Regions from separate parts of the Streptomyces sp. NBC_00775 genome, predicted to be linked through region 1. Evidence: riboswitches for the same ligand, from Rfam matches in the RefSeq annotation. Region 1 holds a riboswitch; each other region holds the start of a gene.
What was found. A riboswitch is a leader RNA that binds a small molecule or an ion and turns the genes downstream of it on or off. The one in region 1 is predicted to bind cyclic di-AMP.
Positions count from the first base shown of each region.

Region 2: linked by a shared signal. The riboswitch ahead of OIC96_RS41150 (C40 family peptidase) and the one ahead of OIC96_RS28615 (transglycosylase family protein) in region 1 are both predicted to bind cyclic di-AMP.
Region 3: linked by a shared signal. The riboswitch ahead of OIC96_RS25390 (M23 family metallopeptidase) and the one ahead of OIC96_RS28615 (transglycosylase family protein) in region 1 are both predicted to bind cyclic di-AMP.
Region 4: linked by a shared signal. The riboswitch ahead of OIC96_RS41875 (C40 family peptidase) and the one ahead of OIC96_RS28615 (transglycosylase family protein) in region 1 are both predicted to bind cyclic di-AMP.

Region 1 covers NZ_CP108938.1:6,416,152-6,420,255, forward strand. Annotated here, with positions in the region: gene OIC96_RS28605 (cytochrome P450 family protein) at 1-551, shown strand, start outside; gene OIC96_RS28610 (LysM peptidoglycan-binding domain-containing protein) at 759-1,784, shown strand; cyclic di-AMP (ydaO/yuaA leader) riboswitch at 1,968-2,147, shown strand; gene OIC96_RS28615 (transglycosylase family protein) at 2,152-2,847, shown strand; gene eno (phosphopyruvate hydratase) at 3,223-4,104, shown strand, end outside.
Region 2 covers NZ_CP108938.1:9,245,214-9,249,317, reverse strand. Annotated here, with positions in the region: gene OIC96_RS41165 (hypothetical protein) at 1-264, shown strand, start outside; gene OIC96_RS41160 (ATP-dependent Clp protease proteolytic subunit) at 414-1,049, shown strand; gene OIC96_RS41155 (hypothetical protein) at 1,057-1,362, shown strand; cyclic di-AMP (ydaO/yuaA leader) riboswitch at 1,724-1,895, shown strand; gene OIC96_RS41150 (C40 family peptidase) at 1,899-2,372, shown strand; gene OIC96_RS41145 (DUF6328 family protein) at 2,453-2,971, shown strand; gene OIC96_RS41140 (ATP-binding protein) at 3,080-3,538, opposite strand; gene OIC96_RS41135 (helix-turn-helix domain-containing protein) at 3,751-4,104, shown strand, end outside.
Region 3 covers NZ_CP108938.1:5,692,668-5,696,771, forward strand. Annotated here, with positions in the region: gene OIC96_RS25375 (dihydrofolate reductase family protein) at 1-160, shown strand, start outside; tRNA gene OIC96_RS25380 (tRNA-Met) at 447-520, shown strand; gene OIC96_RS25385 (PP2C family protein-serine/threonine phosphatase) at 647-1,858, shown strand; cyclic di-AMP (ydaO/yuaA leader) riboswitch at 2,092-2,249, shown strand; gene OIC96_RS25390 (M23 family metallopeptidase) at 2,261-3,301, shown strand; gene OIC96_RS25395 (aldo/keto reductase) at 3,515-4,104, shown strand, end outside.
Region 4 covers NZ_CP108938.1:9,411,456-9,415,559, reverse strand. Annotated here, with positions in the region: gene OIC96_RS41880 (molybdopterin-dependent oxidoreductase) at 1-2,285, shown strand, start outside; cyclic di-AMP (ydaO/yuaA leader) riboswitch at 2,414-2,586, shown strand; gene OIC96_RS41875 (C40 family peptidase) at 2,596-3,795, shown strand; gene OIC96_RS41870 (RpiB/LacA/LacB family sugar-phosphate isomerase) at 3,839-4,104, opposite strand, start outside.

The sequences.
Region 1 (4,104 bases):
AGGCGGCCGCCATGGCGTTCATCCTTCTCTTCGCCGGCTTCGAGACCACGGTCAACCTGATCGGGAACGGCACGTACGCCCTCCTCACCCACCCCGAGCAGCGCGCACGCCTCCAGGCCTCGCTCGCCGCCAAGGACACCGGACTCCTCGAAACCGGCGTCGAGGAACTCCTCCGCTACGACGGCCCCGTCGAACTGGCGACCTGGCGGTTCGCGACCGAGGTCGTGCGGATCGGCGGGCAGGACATCGCGCCCGGCGACCCCGTCCTCGTCGTACTGGCGGCTGCGGACCGTGACCCCGAGCGGTTCGAGCAGCCGGACACGCTCGACCTCTCGCGGCGTGACAATCAGCACCTCGGGTACGGCCACGGCATCCACTACTGTCTCGGCGCGCCGCTCGCCCGTCTGGAGGGGCAGACCGCGCTCGCCACGCTGCTCACCCGTCTCCCCGATCTCCAACTCGCGGGAGATTCTGCCGATTTGCGCTGGCGCGGCGGGCTCATTATGCGTGGATTGCGCACGCTTCCCGTGGAGTTCACACCAGGTCGGTAGGCATGCCGGACGACGGCTGTCGGGTGTGCCGGGCAACGGGCGTCCACCTGCGAAAAGGTGACGGTCCCTCAACTCCGTGATCTTCACGTGATCTGTGCTGCATCGACTTGTGACAAGCGTTCGAGTGCGGATACGTTCGATCACCAACGCGGCCCGCCTATCGCAGTGGCCGCTGTTGTCACTTGCTGTCACGCGAAAGGCTTCCGCATGCTCTCCGGGAACGGCCGTCATCGTCGCCCGCGTCAGGCCCCGGCTCTCATCGTTGCCGCGGGGGTGACCGGATCGGCGATCGCGATCCCGTTGCTCGGCGCCACCAGTGCGAGCGCGGCCGACGGCACCACCTGGGACCGGGTCGCGGAGTGCGAGAGCGCGGGATCGTGGAGCGCGAACGACGGGAACGGGTACTACGGCGGCCTGCAGTTGACCCAGGAGAACTGGGAGTCGTACGGCGGCACCCGGTATGCCCCGAGCGCCGACCAGGCCAGCCGCTCGCAGCAGATAGCCATCGCCGAGAAGATCCTCGACGACCAGGGCCTTGCCGCCTGGCCCACCTGCGGACCGCTTTCCGGGCTCAGCAAGAACTCGGGCTCCGTCGAGGTCGACACGGGCGTGGCGGACGACTCGTCGAGTTCCTCCGGCTCCTCGGACTCCTCCGACTCTTCCAGCTCCTCGGACTCGTCCGGTTTGGCGGACTCATCTCCCTCATCCGGTTCGTCTGACTCCTCCGATTCATCTGATTCATCTGATTCATCCTCGTCTTCCAGTGCCTCCTCGGACAAGGCCGAGAACACGACGAAGTCCGACACCTCCTCCAGCGACAGTGATTCACAGGATTCCGACAGCTCGGATACGGATACGGCGAAGAGTGACGACCCGGACAAGTCCGGGCAGAACGACGAGTCTTCGAGTGCGTCCGACAGTGCGACGAGTGGCGCGGGGCGTCACCGTGGCGACACCGCCGATGAGGGTGCGGCGGAGGGCGTGACCGACGGCCGTACGGACAGCGCTTCCGGGCGGCATGCCTCGCGTGGCTCCAGCGCCTCGCGCGACGCCGCCGACGGCTCGTACGTCGTCCGCACCGGAGACAGTCTCTGGACGATCGCCGACGCCCTTGACCTCGAAGGCGGATGGGCCGAGCTGTACGCCGAGAACAAGAAGACGGTCGGCACCGATCCCGACCTCATCGTGCCCGGTCAGAGCCTTGCAGTTGGTGCCGAATCGGGCGAAAAGTAGCGGGAGTTCGCGTCACGGTTCGCTGTGGAATGTCCGGTTTGGCGAGAGTGAGACATGAGTCTCAGAAGCCCTGATCGTCTTTGAAATTCCGGGTATCGACTGCTTACGGTCGTGACCGCTCGCCACAGCGGGCCCCGACGGTTGCAACGCCGAATCCTGCCAACGGCCGTACGGGAACAGTCGTCGCGTCAAGCGCCGTAGGCAGGAGCGGGGGACCCAAGGTAAGCGCCGCGCCCGGTAGTTCACCGGGAGCGGCTTGGGGTGAAGCCGTACGTCCGACGTCGTGAAGACGGGGGCCGTACGACCGGGCACTCACCCGCCCGAACCCGACAGCTCACCTCGCAGGCGTCGGTGAGGGGATCACTCCATGCTGTTTTCCAGCAAGGGCAAGCACCGCCGCCCGTTCAAGGCCGCCCGTGTCGCCACGCTCGCCGGCGTCACCGGTGTCGCCATCGCCGCCCCGCTGATGGCGGCCGGCAACGCCTCCGCGGCGACCGCGTCCGAGTGGGACGCCGTCGCCCAGTGCGAGTCCGGCGGCAACTGGTCCATCAACACCGGCAACGGCTACTACGGCGGCCTGCAGTTCTCGGCCTCCACCTGGGCGGCGTACGGTGGCACCGCCTACGCCTCCACCGCCAACCTGGCGTCCAAGTCCGAGCAGATCACCATCGGTGAGAAGGTCCTCGCCGCGCAGGGCAAGGGTGCCTGGCCGACCTGTGGCACGGGCCTGTCCAGCGCCGCGTACACCGGTGGGACGACCTCCAGCTCGTCCAGTGCCTCGACCACCCCGTCGAGCACCGCCACCTCCACCACCCGGACGACGGAGCAGCCCGCTTCCCGTTCCGCGGAGCGCCCGGCCGCCGCGAAGACCGTCACCACCCCGACCGGCAAGAAGGTCAAGAAGGGTGACGGCGAGTACAAGGTCGTCAAGGGTGACTCCCTCAGCTCGATCGCCGAGAAGAAGCACGTCAAGGGCGGCTGGCAGAAGCTGTTCAAGCTGAACAAGGACATCGTCGACGACGCCGACTTCATCTACCCGGGTCAGCAGCTTCACCTGAGCTGACAACGGGTCGCGGCTGCCGCCTGCCGCCTGCCGACGGCTCTCGGCGGAGAGCTGACAACGGGCTCGCAGCTGAACCACAGCCCTCTCCTATATGCGGTCTCCATAGTGGAGGCCTCGTGAGGGTCCCCCCGTCCCCACGGGCTCCCCGCTCAGGTGCGTCTTCCCCCGTACGCACCGGGGCGGGGCTTTTTTATGTACGGATTCATGTACGGGTTCATGTGCGGGGCCGCAGGTTTTTGTTCCGTTCGGAAACAATTTACTCTCGGTTCTGCCCAAGGGGTGGGCGACCGGCTGGCCGATCCCCCCGAGGCGGTTAGGCTCATGTCGCGGAGCCATCACAGGTTCCGCGTTACCCGCGTCACATCCCAGAAGGAGATGCTCGTGCCGTCCATCGACGTCGTCGTAGCCCGGGAAATCCTGGACTCCCGAGGCAACCCCACGGTCGAGGTCGAGGTCGGCCTCGACGACGGCAGCACCGGTCGTGCCGCCGTCCCGTCCGGCGCCTCCACGGGTGCCTTCGAAGCCATCGAGCTCCGCGACGGTGACCCCAACCGTTACCAGGGCAAGGGTGTCGAGAAGGCCGTCCTCGCCGTCATCGAGCAGATCGGCCCGGAGCTCGTCGGTTACGACGCCACCGAGCAGCGCCTGATCGACCAGGCGATGTTCGACCTGGACGCCACCGACAACAAGGGCTCGCTCGGCGCCAACGCCATCCTCGGCGTCTCGCTCGCCGTCGCGCACGCCGCCTCCGAGGCGTCCGACCTCCCGCTCTTCCGCTACCTGGGCGGCCCGAACGCGCACCTGCTGCCCGTTCCGATGATGAACATCCTGAACGGCGGGTCGCACGCCGACTCGAACGTGGACATCCAGGAGTTCATGATCGCCCCGATCGGCGCGGAGTCCTTCTCCGAGGCGCTGCGCTGGGGCGCCGAGGTCTACCACACCCTCAAGAAGGTGCTGAAGACCAAGGGCCTGTCCACCGGCCTGGGCGACGAGGGCGGCTTCGCCCCGAACCTGGAGTCCAACCGCGCCGCGCTCGACCTCATCATCGAGGCCATCCAGCAGGCCGGTTACGTCCCCGGTGAGCAGATCGCGCTCGCGCTCGACGTCGCCGCGTCCGAGTTCTACAAGGACGGCAAGTACGAGTTCGAGGGCAAGTCCCGCTCGGCCGCCGAGATGACCGAGTACTACGAGGAGCTCGTCTCCGCGTACCCGCTCGTCTCCATCGAGGACCCGCTGTACGAGGACGACTGGGCC
Region 2 (4,104 bases), 2.8 Mb from region 1:
GGAACGACGCAGGCCGCCGCAGCCGGGGACAGCAGCACGGCGGAGGTCACGTTCCCGCCCGACACGGAGTTCACCGGAGGCGTCAGCATCGCCGACATCGACGCGATGCTCCGCATATCCTTCACCGTCCAGTTGGACACGGCTCCCGCGGAAAACACCATCACGCCCGCCGACGTGGCGAACGCGCTCTCCGAACTCGCCGTCTCCCGCGGCTGGCCACCCATCCACTTCAGCGGAAGACCCACACCGGTCGCCATCAACTGACACCCGCAGACGCACACACGCGCGCACGGCGCCCCGGACCGACTCCCGCTCCGGGGCGCCGCCGTTTTTCGCTCTCAGCATGCTCCCCTTCCCCGGGGACGTACGTCCTGTACATTTTTTACAGACGTCGATCCGAGGAGGCGCGCACCATGCACAGCCCGTCCGCCCGCTATGTCCTGCCCACGTTCACGGAACGGACCAGCACGGGGCACCAGACCCTGGATCCGTACTCGAAGCTGCTCGAAGAGCGGATCGTGTTCCTCGGGACGCCGATCGACGACACGTCGGCGAACGATGTGATGGCGCAGTTCATGCACCTCGAGTACCTGGCACCGGACCGGGACATCTCGCTGTACATCAACTCCCCCGGCGGCTCGTTCAGCGCGATGTCGGCGGTCTACGACACGATGCAGTTCGTCACGTGCGACGTGGAGACGATCTGCCTGGGGCAGGCGGCGTCGGCCGCGGCCGTGCTGCTGGCCGGGGGCACGCCGGGCAAACGGTTCGCGCTGCCGGGTGCCCGTGTGCTCATCCACCAGCCGTCGGTCTCCGAGCCGATCCAGGGCCAGGCGAGCGATCTGGCCATCCAGGCCGAGGAGTTGGTGCGCACCCGGAAGCTGCTGGAGGAACTGCTCGTACGGCACACGGGGCAGAGTCCGGAGCAAGTCGCCGCGGACATCGAGCGGGACAAGATCCTGGACGCGCCGGCGGCGTTGGCGTACGGACTGATCGACCGGATCGTCCCGAGCCGCAAGGCCTCGCGCACCGCGCCCGGCGCGAGGTGATCGCCCGATGGTCCCCGAACTGCCCCCACTGCCCGCGCTGACGCGCGCCGAGGCCGAGTTGATCGACCGTTACCTCGACGTGGTCGATCTGCTCGGACGCATCAACCCGGCCCGCCCCGGGGACACCTACCGCGGCCTGCGTGCCGCTCAGGCGCTCGTCGGCAAGGCGACGGCACTGCGTGAGGCCCTCGCACTGATGCATCAGCGGGGTGAGAGCGAGGTGCACGCGCCGACCCTGGCACAGGCCCTGCGCGTCCTCGACGGGGAGCGGCGGGCGGCCCGGGTCACCCTGCCGCCCGACTCCCACAGTTGACGCAGGCGCACCCGGGCCGCGGCACGCGCCGAGCCGGCGAAGCGTCCGGCCCGGGTTTCAAACGGACCGAATGGTGTACCCCCTGATGGAGTAGACGCCGGTCCTTCCAGGAGGGCGGAAAAGTTGCGCAACGCGCGTAGCGCAGAGGCGGAATGAAGTGCTCCGACGCAGGTACGGGCATCGTCGGCTTCCTCAACACCCCCTCGAACGGAGGGGTGTCCACCCGAACGGGTGAGTGGTGAGTAACCCCACAAATCGCCGGTTCCGCTCGGTTTTTCGGACACTCATGCGTGAAGATCCCTTCCGACGACAAGCCCCCGCCACAACGGCGGGGCGGTCCGGGCGGACGCCGAGTCCTGCCGCTGCCCGGATGCCCGGTCGACAGAAGTGCATCGGCAGGAGTGGAGGACCCAGCACGACGGGCCGCCGGAGAGATCCGGGCGGTCCTTGGGGTGAAGCCGCGTAAGCGGCCGGGCTACTTCGCCAGCCCGAATCCGACAGGTCATCCTTCACAGGCGGCTGACGAAGGGTTGCGCATGACTGCGCTCAATCGTGTCCCGTCGCTGTGGACCAGGGCCGGTACGGCCTCGGCTCTCACCATTGCCGCCGTGGGCGGCAGCCTCGTGGTCCCGGGCGTCGCATCCGGCGCCGAGGCGGCCACTCTCGCGACGAAGGCACTTCAGGTCGCGGCTTCCAAGAAGGGCTCCCCGTACCAGTGGGGCGCCACGGGGCCGCGCCGTTTCGACTGCTCCGGGTTCACGCTCTACTCGTACAAGAAGGCGGGCAAGAAGCTGCCTCGTACGGCCGCGGCGCAGTACAACAAGACGCACCATGTCTCCGCCTCGCACCGCAAGGCCGGAGACCTCGTGTTCTTCCACTCGGGCCGGAGCGTGTACCACGTCGGCATCTATGCCGGGAAGGGAAAGATCTGGCACTCCCCGAAGACCGGGGAGGTCGTGAAGCTCCAGAAGATCTGGACGAAGAGCGTCTGGTACGGCCGGGTCAGCTGATCCGCCCGAGGGGGTGACGGCGCACACCGCCGTCACCCCCTCGGGGCGTGAAAACGGGTCGGACCGGTTACTCGTCCACCATGGCCGAGCAACGTCCCCTCCCGGCACGCCACGAGACGCCTCTCGAACGCGCCGACCGCAACTTCAGCGAGCTGCTCCAGGAGCTGCGCGTCACCCAGACAGGGGTGCAGATCCTCTTCGCCTTCCTGCTGACCCTTGCCTTCACACAGCGCTTCCCCTCGCTCGACACCGTCCAGCGCGCCACCTACGTCACCACGCTGCTGCTCTCGGTGCTGGCCGCCGCCCTGTTCACAGCCCCCGCGGCGCTGCACCGGTCGCTGTTCCAGGAGAACGTCAAGCCCGCCATCGTGCGGGTCTCCTCCCGGCTGGCCGGCATCGGTCTGTTCGTGCTGATGCTGGCGTTCACCGGATCGGTGCTCCTCGTCGTGGACGTGTCGCTGGGGCGTGCCGCCGGGATCGCGGCGGGAGCGGGCACACTGGCCGTCTACGTGGCGTTGTGGGGCGTGCTGCCCCGGCTGGTCCACCGTGCCCTCAGGCCCGCAGAGGTTCCACCGGCAGCACCGGACCGAGGCCCATGACCGCGCCGGACGACGGACATCCGTCTGCTGCCGCCCGTACGCCTTCGGGCGGGCCGGGCAGCACAGGCACAACCCCGGGTCGTAGGGACACGCCAACTGAGCCGCCTCCTACGGCTCTTGAGGTCCCCCGGCCGCCACCGGCTGGACCGGTGCCGTCCACGGCAGTTCGATGGAAACCGTCTTGCCGCCTTCCCTGGTGGGCCGGACGGCGAGTCTGCCGCCGCATTCCGCGGTCAGCCAGCGGATGATCACCATGCCGCGGCCGTTGTCCTGTTGGACGGCTGCGGGCAGCCGTTTCGGAAAGCGCGGGTGGCTGTCGGTGACGCCGAGGCGCAGGTGTTCGTCCCGGTCGAGCTGGACGTCCACCGTGAAGGTGGGCGACTGCCCGAAAGTGTGCTGGACGGCGTTGGTGGCTAGTTCGGACACGATCAGGCGTACGGTGTCCGCGACTTCGGAGTCGCACGGCAGGCCCCACTCGGCCAGCACATCGGCGACGAATTTCCGGGCCGCGGAGACCGAGGCGGGATCGCTCGGCAGAGTGACGGATGCTTCCTGGTGATCTGCCATGGCGACGTCGACCCTTTCCCACGGGACCGGAGTCCGACACGGAGCGGATGGTTCGAGTACGGTCCCGGACTGGTGCTTCGCGACAGACTGCCATTACCGGGCCGGTCACGGGTGCGATCCACCGAGATATGCATATATCTGTCGCTCGAAGCGGTGAACTCTGCGACGGCGGAGCGTATTTGGGCGGCTCGGAAGGAGTAAGGAGTACGGCCATGCAGCACGGTCCCGCGGTGCGCCGCCGCAAGCTCGGTGCCGAACTGCGCGCGCTGCGCGCCGATGCGGGCCTCACCAGTGGTGAGGCGGCCCGCCTCGTAGGCTGGCACCAGTCGAAAGTGAGCCGGATCGAGACCGGCACCAGCGGGGTGAAGCCCGCGGACGTAGCACGGCTACTGGACGCCTACGCCGTCGAGGATCTCGAATTACGCGATCTCCTGGTCGTGTTGGCGGGCTCCGAGGGCAACGGACGGCACCACTGGTGGCACGCCTATCGTGGGGTACTGCCGTCGACGTACCGCGACTTCATCAGTCTGGAGTCGCAGGCCAGCGGGATGCGCACGCTGGAGACC
Region 3 (4,104 bases), 720 kb from region 1:
CGCGGGGGTACGGCGGGTTGTCACCGCCTGGCGCGAGCCCGACACGTTCGTTGCCGGCGCCGACGGTAACGCGCTGCTGGCGGCCGAGGGTGCCGACGTCGTCGTACTCCCGGAGTACGAGCAACGCGCGACCGCCCCCAACCGCCACCTCTTGGGCTAGCCCCGTTTCTCGCCCCCGCCGCCCCTACCCGTCCCATCCTCCAGGGGCTCTGCCCCTTCGACCCCGTTCGGTTGTGCGTCGGGTGCGGGTGGGTGGGGGCTGGGCCAAAAGATTGCGCAGTTCCCCGCGCCCCTAAAAGGGGCGCGGGGAACTGCGCAATCTTTTAGGGGGGTCTGGGGGCGCAGCCCCCAGGGATGGGACGGGTAGGGGCGGCGGGGGCGAGAAACCGCTGCTGGGAAACGTGTGTGCTGAGGGTCCCGCGGATGGCGTACACTGGTTTCAACGACGCGGGGTGGAGCAGCTCGGTAGCTCGCTGGGCTCATAACCCAGAGGTCGCAGGTTCAAATCCTGTCCCCGCTACTGAAGGCCAAGGGCCGGAACTCGGATTCACGAGTTCCGGCCCTTGGTGTATGAGGACCCGCGTCCCGCGTCCCGCGTCCCACATCCCCCGGTCGGGCCACACCGCTCGCCCCCGCCCCCCACTCCATGAACCCTGAACGAGTGGGGCAGCAAGCGGACGGCCAGCGGACCGACAGCCCCGTACCCGTACCCGTATCCGATGCCGTCCCGGGAGCCACCCCCGTCCCGACGGACCCGTCCCGCCGCAGGATCTCGTACGCACGGGCCTTCGTCCGGACACTCCCCGCACTGCTCATCGCCGTCGGAGCCGTCTACGACTACGTCACCCCGTCGGACTTCACCGCGGCCCCCCTCTTCACCGCCGCCCCCCTCGTGGCCGCGCCTCTGTACTCACTGCTGGGCACCGTCCTCACCGGCATCCTCACCCTCGCCGCCGTCCTCGCGGTCCACCTCAAGCTCGACATCGTCCTGAACGTCGACTCGGTCACCGAAGCGGCCACCGTGGCCACGGCCGCCGTCCTGGCCGTGCTCATCAACATCCTCGTCCGCCGCAGCGACGAACGGCTCGCCTCGGTCCGGGAGATCGCCGAGTCCGTGCAGCGCGCGGTGCTGCCGGAGCCCGAGGAGCGGATCGGCGGCCTGGAGGTCGCGGCGCGGTACGAGGCGGCGCAGGCGGACGCGTTCATCGGCGGCGACCTGTACGCGGTGCAGGACTCCCCGCACGGCGTACGGCTGGTGGTGGGCGACGTACGCGGGAAGGGGATGGGCGCGGTGGCCGCCGTAGCGGTGGTGATCGGGGCGTTCCGGGAGGCGGCCGAGCAGGAGGCGACGCTGGAGGCGGTCGCCTGCCGTCTTGAGCGGGCGCTGGCCCGCGAGGGGACCCGGCGGGACGGCCTGGACGTCTTCGAGGGGTTCACGACGGCCGTACTCGCGGAGATCCCGCACGACGCGGACGTCGTACGGATCGTCAACCGCGGCCATCCCCCGCCGCTGCTCCTGCACGCGGACGGCACGCTCGTCGCGCTCGCCGCCGAGGATCCCGCGCTGCCGCTCGGCATGGGCGAGTTGGGCACCTGGCCCGACCGGGCGACGGCGGCCGTATTCCCGAGGGGAGCCACGCTGCTCCTCCACACCGATGGCCTGTCCGAGTCCCGCGACAAGCGCGGGGAGTTCTACGATCCCGCCCCGCGTCTCGTCGGCCGCGCCTTCCCCGGGCCCGACGCCCTGCTGACCGCCCTCGCCGAGGAGGTCCGCCGGCACACGGGCGGCGCCCTGACGGACGACATGGCGCTGCTCGCCGTACGGCGTCCGGGGGAGGCGGCCGAGGGGCTTTCTTGATCGTTGTCACGAGGGGTGATCGGGCAGTGCCCCTCCGCATAACAACTGACACACCGTCAACTGAATCGACGTTTATGGAACGTGGCCAACTCGCCCGGTTTACGCCGGTGGTGACCCCAAAGTCCTGGCCAAAAGCGTTAACGATCAGTCCGAACAGCTTGGAATCCGGTACCCGGGTCTATTAACGTTCGATAACGCAGCGCGGTCGTCCCAGCCGTCACAAGAGATGGCTCCGTGCGCACGCGCCGAATCCCGCAAGGGAACCGGGGAACCACCAACTTGGGGTGAATCGAGCGTATTCCGTCGTGGGAACACGACAGGTATACGCGCGTAGGAGACCTTCCTGCTCCGAACCCGTCAGCTAACCCGGTAGGCGAGAAGGAAGGAAAGGAGTGCGCCCACGTGGCGTCCAACCGGCCTGCCCAGCCAACCTCGTTCGCGCCGAACGACACACAGCCCTTCGGCTACGCCTACGGCAACGACGAGGGGCCTTGGGAGGAGTGGAACCCCACTGAGGATTCCGTCCGTCCCGTTCGCGGCCGGCACCGCGTCAGCAAGCAGCGCGGTGGGGGACTCGCCCGCAGCTCCACGGTTCTCGGCGTCGGCGTCATAGCCGCCGTGGGCGCGGGTGGCATGGCCACCGCGGCGCCCGGCAAGCCGCCGGTGTCGATCTCGCTGCCCGACCTGTCGTCGGTCACCGACTCGGCCAAGGCCCTGATATCCGACGGCGATTCCGCTACGCCCAAGGGCTCTTCCACCCCGCTCACCAGCGCCGGCCTGACCAGCGCCGACACCGCGCAGGGCAGCACCGACGCGGGTGAGGCGCTGCGCGCCCGCATCATCCAGCAGGCCGAGTCGCAGCAGGACCAGGTCGACAGCGCGGCCCAGCAGGCCGCCGAGGCCGCCGCCGCGAAGCAGGCCGTCGCGCTCGCCGCCAAGCAGCAGGACGACGCCGAGGCCAAGGCCGCCGCCGCCAAGAAGAAGGCGGACGAGGAAGCCAAGCAGGCCGCCGAGGCCAAGCGTCTCGCCGAGCTCGCCAAGAGCTACTCGCTGCCCACCTCCTCGTACACGCTGACCGGGCGCTTCGGCGACGCCGGCTCCATGTGGTCCTCCGGCTACCACACCGGCCTCGACTTCGCCGCGCCCACCGGCACGCTGATCAAGGCGATCCACAGCGGCACCGTCACCGAGGCGGGCTGGGCGGGCGCGTACGGCTACCGCACGATCCTCACCCTCGACGACGGTACGGAGCTGTGGTTCTGCCACCAGTCGTCGATCAGCGTCAGCGTGGGGCAGAAGGTCGCCACGGGTGACGTCATCGGGCGCGTGGGCGCGACGGGCAATGTCACCGGGCCGCACCTGCACCTGGAGGTCCACCTCAACGGCGCCGCCACCGCGGTCGACCCGATGGCGTGGCTGCGCAGCAAGGGCCTCAACCCCTGAGATCGGCTTCTCCGGACCCTGAGACCGGCTTCGCCACCACTGAGGCCGGCTTCTCCAACACCTGAGATCGGCTTCTCCACCACCTGAGGCCGGCGTAGTTCTCTCCTGATTCCCGGCGGTCCTGACGACAACCCCCCGACGTCAGGGCTGCCGGTCCGGTCCGATCCGGTCTGTGCGGAATACAGCCATCCGGTGCGGGCGTTGAAGCTGATCATGACTTCTCTCCGCAAGCTTGGCTCGTCCGACCTCGAGGTCTTCCCGCTCTCTCTCGGCGGCAACGTCTTCGGCTGGACCGCCGACGAGGCGCAGTCCTTCGCCGTGCTCGACGCGTACGCGGCCGCCGGCGGCAACTTCGTGGACACCGCCGACTCGTACTCGTCGTGGGCCGAGGGCAACAAGGGCGGCGAGTCCGAGACCATCATCGGCAAGTGGCTCAAGGCGCGCGGGAACCGCTCCGACGTCGTGGTCGCCACCAAGGTCAGCCAGCACCCCGAGTTCCCGGGGCTGTCCGGCGCCAACATCAAGGCCGCGGCCGAGGCGTCCCTGCGCCGCCTGGACACCGACCACATCGACCTCTACTACACGCACTTCGACCAGCCGGAGGTGCCGGTCGAGGAGATCATCGGTGCGCTCGACGAACTCGTGAAGGCCGGCAAGGTGCGCCACATCGCCGCCTCCAACATCTCGCCCGAGCGGCTCCAGGAGTCCGTGGAGTTCTCCGACCGCGAGGGCCTCGCGCGGTACGTCGCCCTCCAGCCGCACTACAACCTCGTCTCGCGCGACACCTACGAGGGCCCGCTCCA
Region 4 (4,104 bases), 3.0 Mb from region 1:
AGCATCAGTGGCACACCCTCACGAAGACGGGCAAGGTCGCCAAGCTCAACAAGCTGAATCCGGGCCCGTTCGTGGAACTGCACCCGGACGACGCCCAGGTGCTGGACATCCGCGACGGTGACTCGGTGGAGGTCGCCTCCCGGCGCGGCCGGGCCGTGCTCCCCGCGGTGGTGACGGACCGGGTCCGGCCGGGAAACTGTTTCGCCCCGTTCCACTGGAACGACCTGTTCGGCGAGTATCTGAGCGTCAACGCCGTGACCAGCGATGCCGTCGACCCGCTCTCGTTCCAGCCCGAGTTCAAGGTGTGCGCGGTGTCGCTGGCGAAGGTGGCCACGCGGGCCGCCGTGCCGGCCGAGGTGCCCGCGCGGGCCGACGTGCCCGTCCCGGTTACGGTCCCCGTTACCGCGCCCGGCGCCGTGGTGCCGAGCGCGGCGGCCATCGCCTTCGGCCTGGACCCCGCCCCGCCGCCGCCCGTGCTGAGCGAGACCGAGCGCACCTATCTGGTCGGATTCCTCGCCGGTATCGACGCGGGCGCCCCCGGCGTGCCGGTGCTCCCGCCGACGGCGCCGTTCAGCCCCGGCCACGCTCTGTGGGTCAACGGCGTGCTGGCCGGCATGTACTCCCGCGCCGAGCCCGCCGCGGTCTCCGTGCCCCGCACGTCCGTCGCCGAGGGACGCGAGATCGTCGTCCTGTGGGCGTCGCAGACCGGCAACGCCGAGGAGTTCGCGGCGGCCACCGCCGAGCGGCTCGCCTCGGCCGGACACCGGGCCAGCCTCGTCGGCATGGACGACGCCGATCTCGCCGCGCTGCCGCCTGCCGCCGGTCTGCTCCTGATCACCAGCACCTTCGGCGACGGAGACGCCCCCGACAACGGCTCCTCCTTCTGGGACTCCCTGGCCTCGCACGACACCCCGAGCCTTGCCGGCAGGCAGTACGCGGTCCTCGCCTTCGGCGACTCCTCCTACGCCGACTTCTGCGGGCACGGCCGCCGCCTGGACCAGCGTCTGGACGAGCTGGGCGCGGTGCGTCTGGCGCCCCGCACGGACTGCGAACCGGACTACGAGCCTTCGGCGCGGGCCTGGCTGGACCAGGTCCTCACCGCGCTGACCCCCGCCCCCGTGGCGGCGCCGGCACTCGCCCCCGCGCCCTCCCGGAGTTCACGGAAGCCCGCCCCGGTCACCGCACGCCTCACCGGCAACCGGCTGCTGAGCCGGCCGGGGGCGGGCAAAGAGGTACGGCGCTTCACCTTCGACACCCGCGACAGCGACGTACCGCTGACGTACGAGGCCGGTGACGCACTCGGCATACGTCCCGTCAACCACCCCGAGCTGGTGGGCGAGTTGCTGGCCGTCACCGGCCTCGACCCGGCCGCCACCGTGGAGGTCGCGGGTGTCGGTGAGGTCGCTCTGCGCCAAGCCCTGAGCGAGCACCTGGACATCACCCGCGTCACCCCCGACGTGCTGCGCTTCATCAGCGAACGCGTCCATGACCCGCGCGAGTTGAAGAAGCTGCTGCGTCCCGACAACAAGGACGAACTCGCGAAGTGGTGCTGGGGCCGGCAGACCGTCGACGTCCTCACCGAGCTTCCGGTGCGGGCCACCGCGCAGGAATGGACGGACGCGCTCAAGCGACTGCAACCGCGGCTGTACTCCATCTCGTCCAGCCCGCTCACCGATCCCCACCTGGTCTCGCTGACGGTGTCCGTCGTCCGCTGGGAGAGCCTGCACGGCCGCCTCCGTCAGGGCGTGTGCTCCCCGTTCCTCGCGGACGCCGAACCGGACAGCCCGGTACCGGTCTTCGTCCAGCGGTCCCCGCACTTCCGGCCACCCGCCGACCCCACCACGCCGATGGTGATGGTGGGCCCCGGCACCGGGGTCGCCCCCTTCATGGGCTTCCTCGACGAGCGACGCGCGCTCGGCCACCACGGCCCCAACTGGCTGTTCTTCGGTGAACAGCACCGCGCCACCGACCACTACTACGAGGACGAACTCACCGCCCACCTCACCCACGGCACCCTCTCTCGCCTGGACACGGCCTTCTCCCGCGACCGGCGCACCAAGGTGTACGTCCAGGACCGCATGCGCGAGCACGGCCCCCAACTGTGGTCCTGGCTCCAGGACGGCGCCCACTTCTATGTCTGCGGTGACGCCTCCCGTATGGCCAAGGACGTCGACCGGGCGCTGCGCGACATCGCCGTCGTGCACGGCGGTCTGGACGAGGACGGCGCCGCCGCGTTCGTCAAGCAGCTCGCGGCCGACAAACGCTACGTCCGCGATGTCTACTGAGGCAGCCAGTACGACGAAGGTCACAAATACATATCGGACACTTCGCGCTTCAATCTTCACGCGAGCCACACAAATTGGCTAGGTTGGCGACAGGCAACACGACTCCCTCCGGCGAACCTCGCCGGGTCGCGCGGCCTCCGCCGAGTCCGGTGCGCCTCCGTGGCAGCCGGAGCCGGGGACCCAACCGAACTTGGGGTGAATCGGCCCAACTGCCCAGCAGGGCAAGGGCCGTAGGGCATACCTTCCGGAACCGTCCGCCCGAACCCGACAGCTAACTCGGTAGGCGGAACACGGAAGGAGCGCGTCTCCCATGGCGCCGGAACAAGCCACATCCCGCGCGGCGGACGGGCCTAGCCAAGAAGAGGTCCGGCAGCGGATCAGCGCCCTCTACGACCAGGCCGAGACCGCCACCGGCAACTACAACGCGACCCGTGCGACGTCCACGGGGACGTGGGGGCGCGTCAACCCGGCGGCGGACAACGGGCGCAGGCGCACCGATCCCGCCGTCGACGACGTGACCAGGCAGTGGTTCGACGTGGCGCGCACGCGGCTGGGTCCCACCGTGCCGGCCAGGCTCCCGGCCGACAGAATGCCGGCCCGCCCGGCGGAACGCCCGCAGAACGGACCCACCGACCGTGGGCGGCAGGCGGCCGGCCGACCCGTCCCGGAACTGACCGCCGGCCCCGTCCCGGAACTGACCGCCGGGCCCGTCCCGGAACTGACCGCCGGTCCCGCCGCCGCGAGGGCCGCCGGTCCTGTGGCGGAGTTGACCGCCAGGGCCGTCCCCGCGCTGCCGGCCGCACCGGAGACACGGCAGGAAGTCACCAAGGCCCTGCCCGCACCGGCCATCGAGCCCCGGCAGCCCTCGCTGAAGACCTCCAAGGAGCAGATCCAGCAGAAGCTCGCCAAGGCCCGCGACCTGCTCACCCGGCACATCGCCGCACAGCGGAGCACGCCCATCGCCGCGATCGCCTCCCGGCCGGCCGAGGACGCGTGGCCCACCTCCGAGGCATGGGCCGGCCGCCAGGCCACGGAGGAATGGCAGACACCGCAATCGGCCGCCCTCGGCACCGACACATCCCTCGCCGGGGGCATGCTGCTCGACACGAGCATGCCGTTCGGCGCGGACAGCGCACCGGACTCCGAGTACGGCAGGAAGGCCGCGAGGGCACTGGCCTTCGCCCGTGAACAGATCGGCAGACCGTGCGTCTGGGGCGCCACCGGACCGGGCTCGTACGACTGTTCCAGCCTGACCCAGGCCGCCTGGAAGACCGCCGGAGTCGCACTCCCGCGCACCGCGTACGAGCAGGCGGTCACCGGCACGGCGATCCCCTTCGCCAGCATCCGACCCGGCGACCTGATCTTCTTCTACGGCGACGTCAGCCACGTCGGCCTCTACATCGGCGACGGCATGATGATCCACGCGCCGAGCCAGGGGGGCTACCTTCGCGAGGAGTCGATCTTCTTCGCCGGAGAGTCGGCGATCCACGGCGCGGCACGGCCCGCCTGAAGCCCGGCAACGGGGCAGCGGGGTTCCACGGCTCTGGGGCCCGCTATCCCCCGAGGTCGAGGCGTCCGACGTGGGCGATGTTCTCCCGGTCGTCGGCGTCCTCGCTGGCCCGGGCGGCGAACCAGGCGTCAAGGATCTCCTTGAGCAGCGGCTCGGACGTCAGCCGCAGACTGAGCGCCAGCACATTGGCGTCGTTCCAGCGGCGGGCGCCGTCCGCCGTGTACGCGTCCGTGCACAGGGCCGCTCGTACCCCTGGCACCTTGTTCGCGGCGATCGACGCGCCGGTGCCGGTCCAGCAGCACACGATCG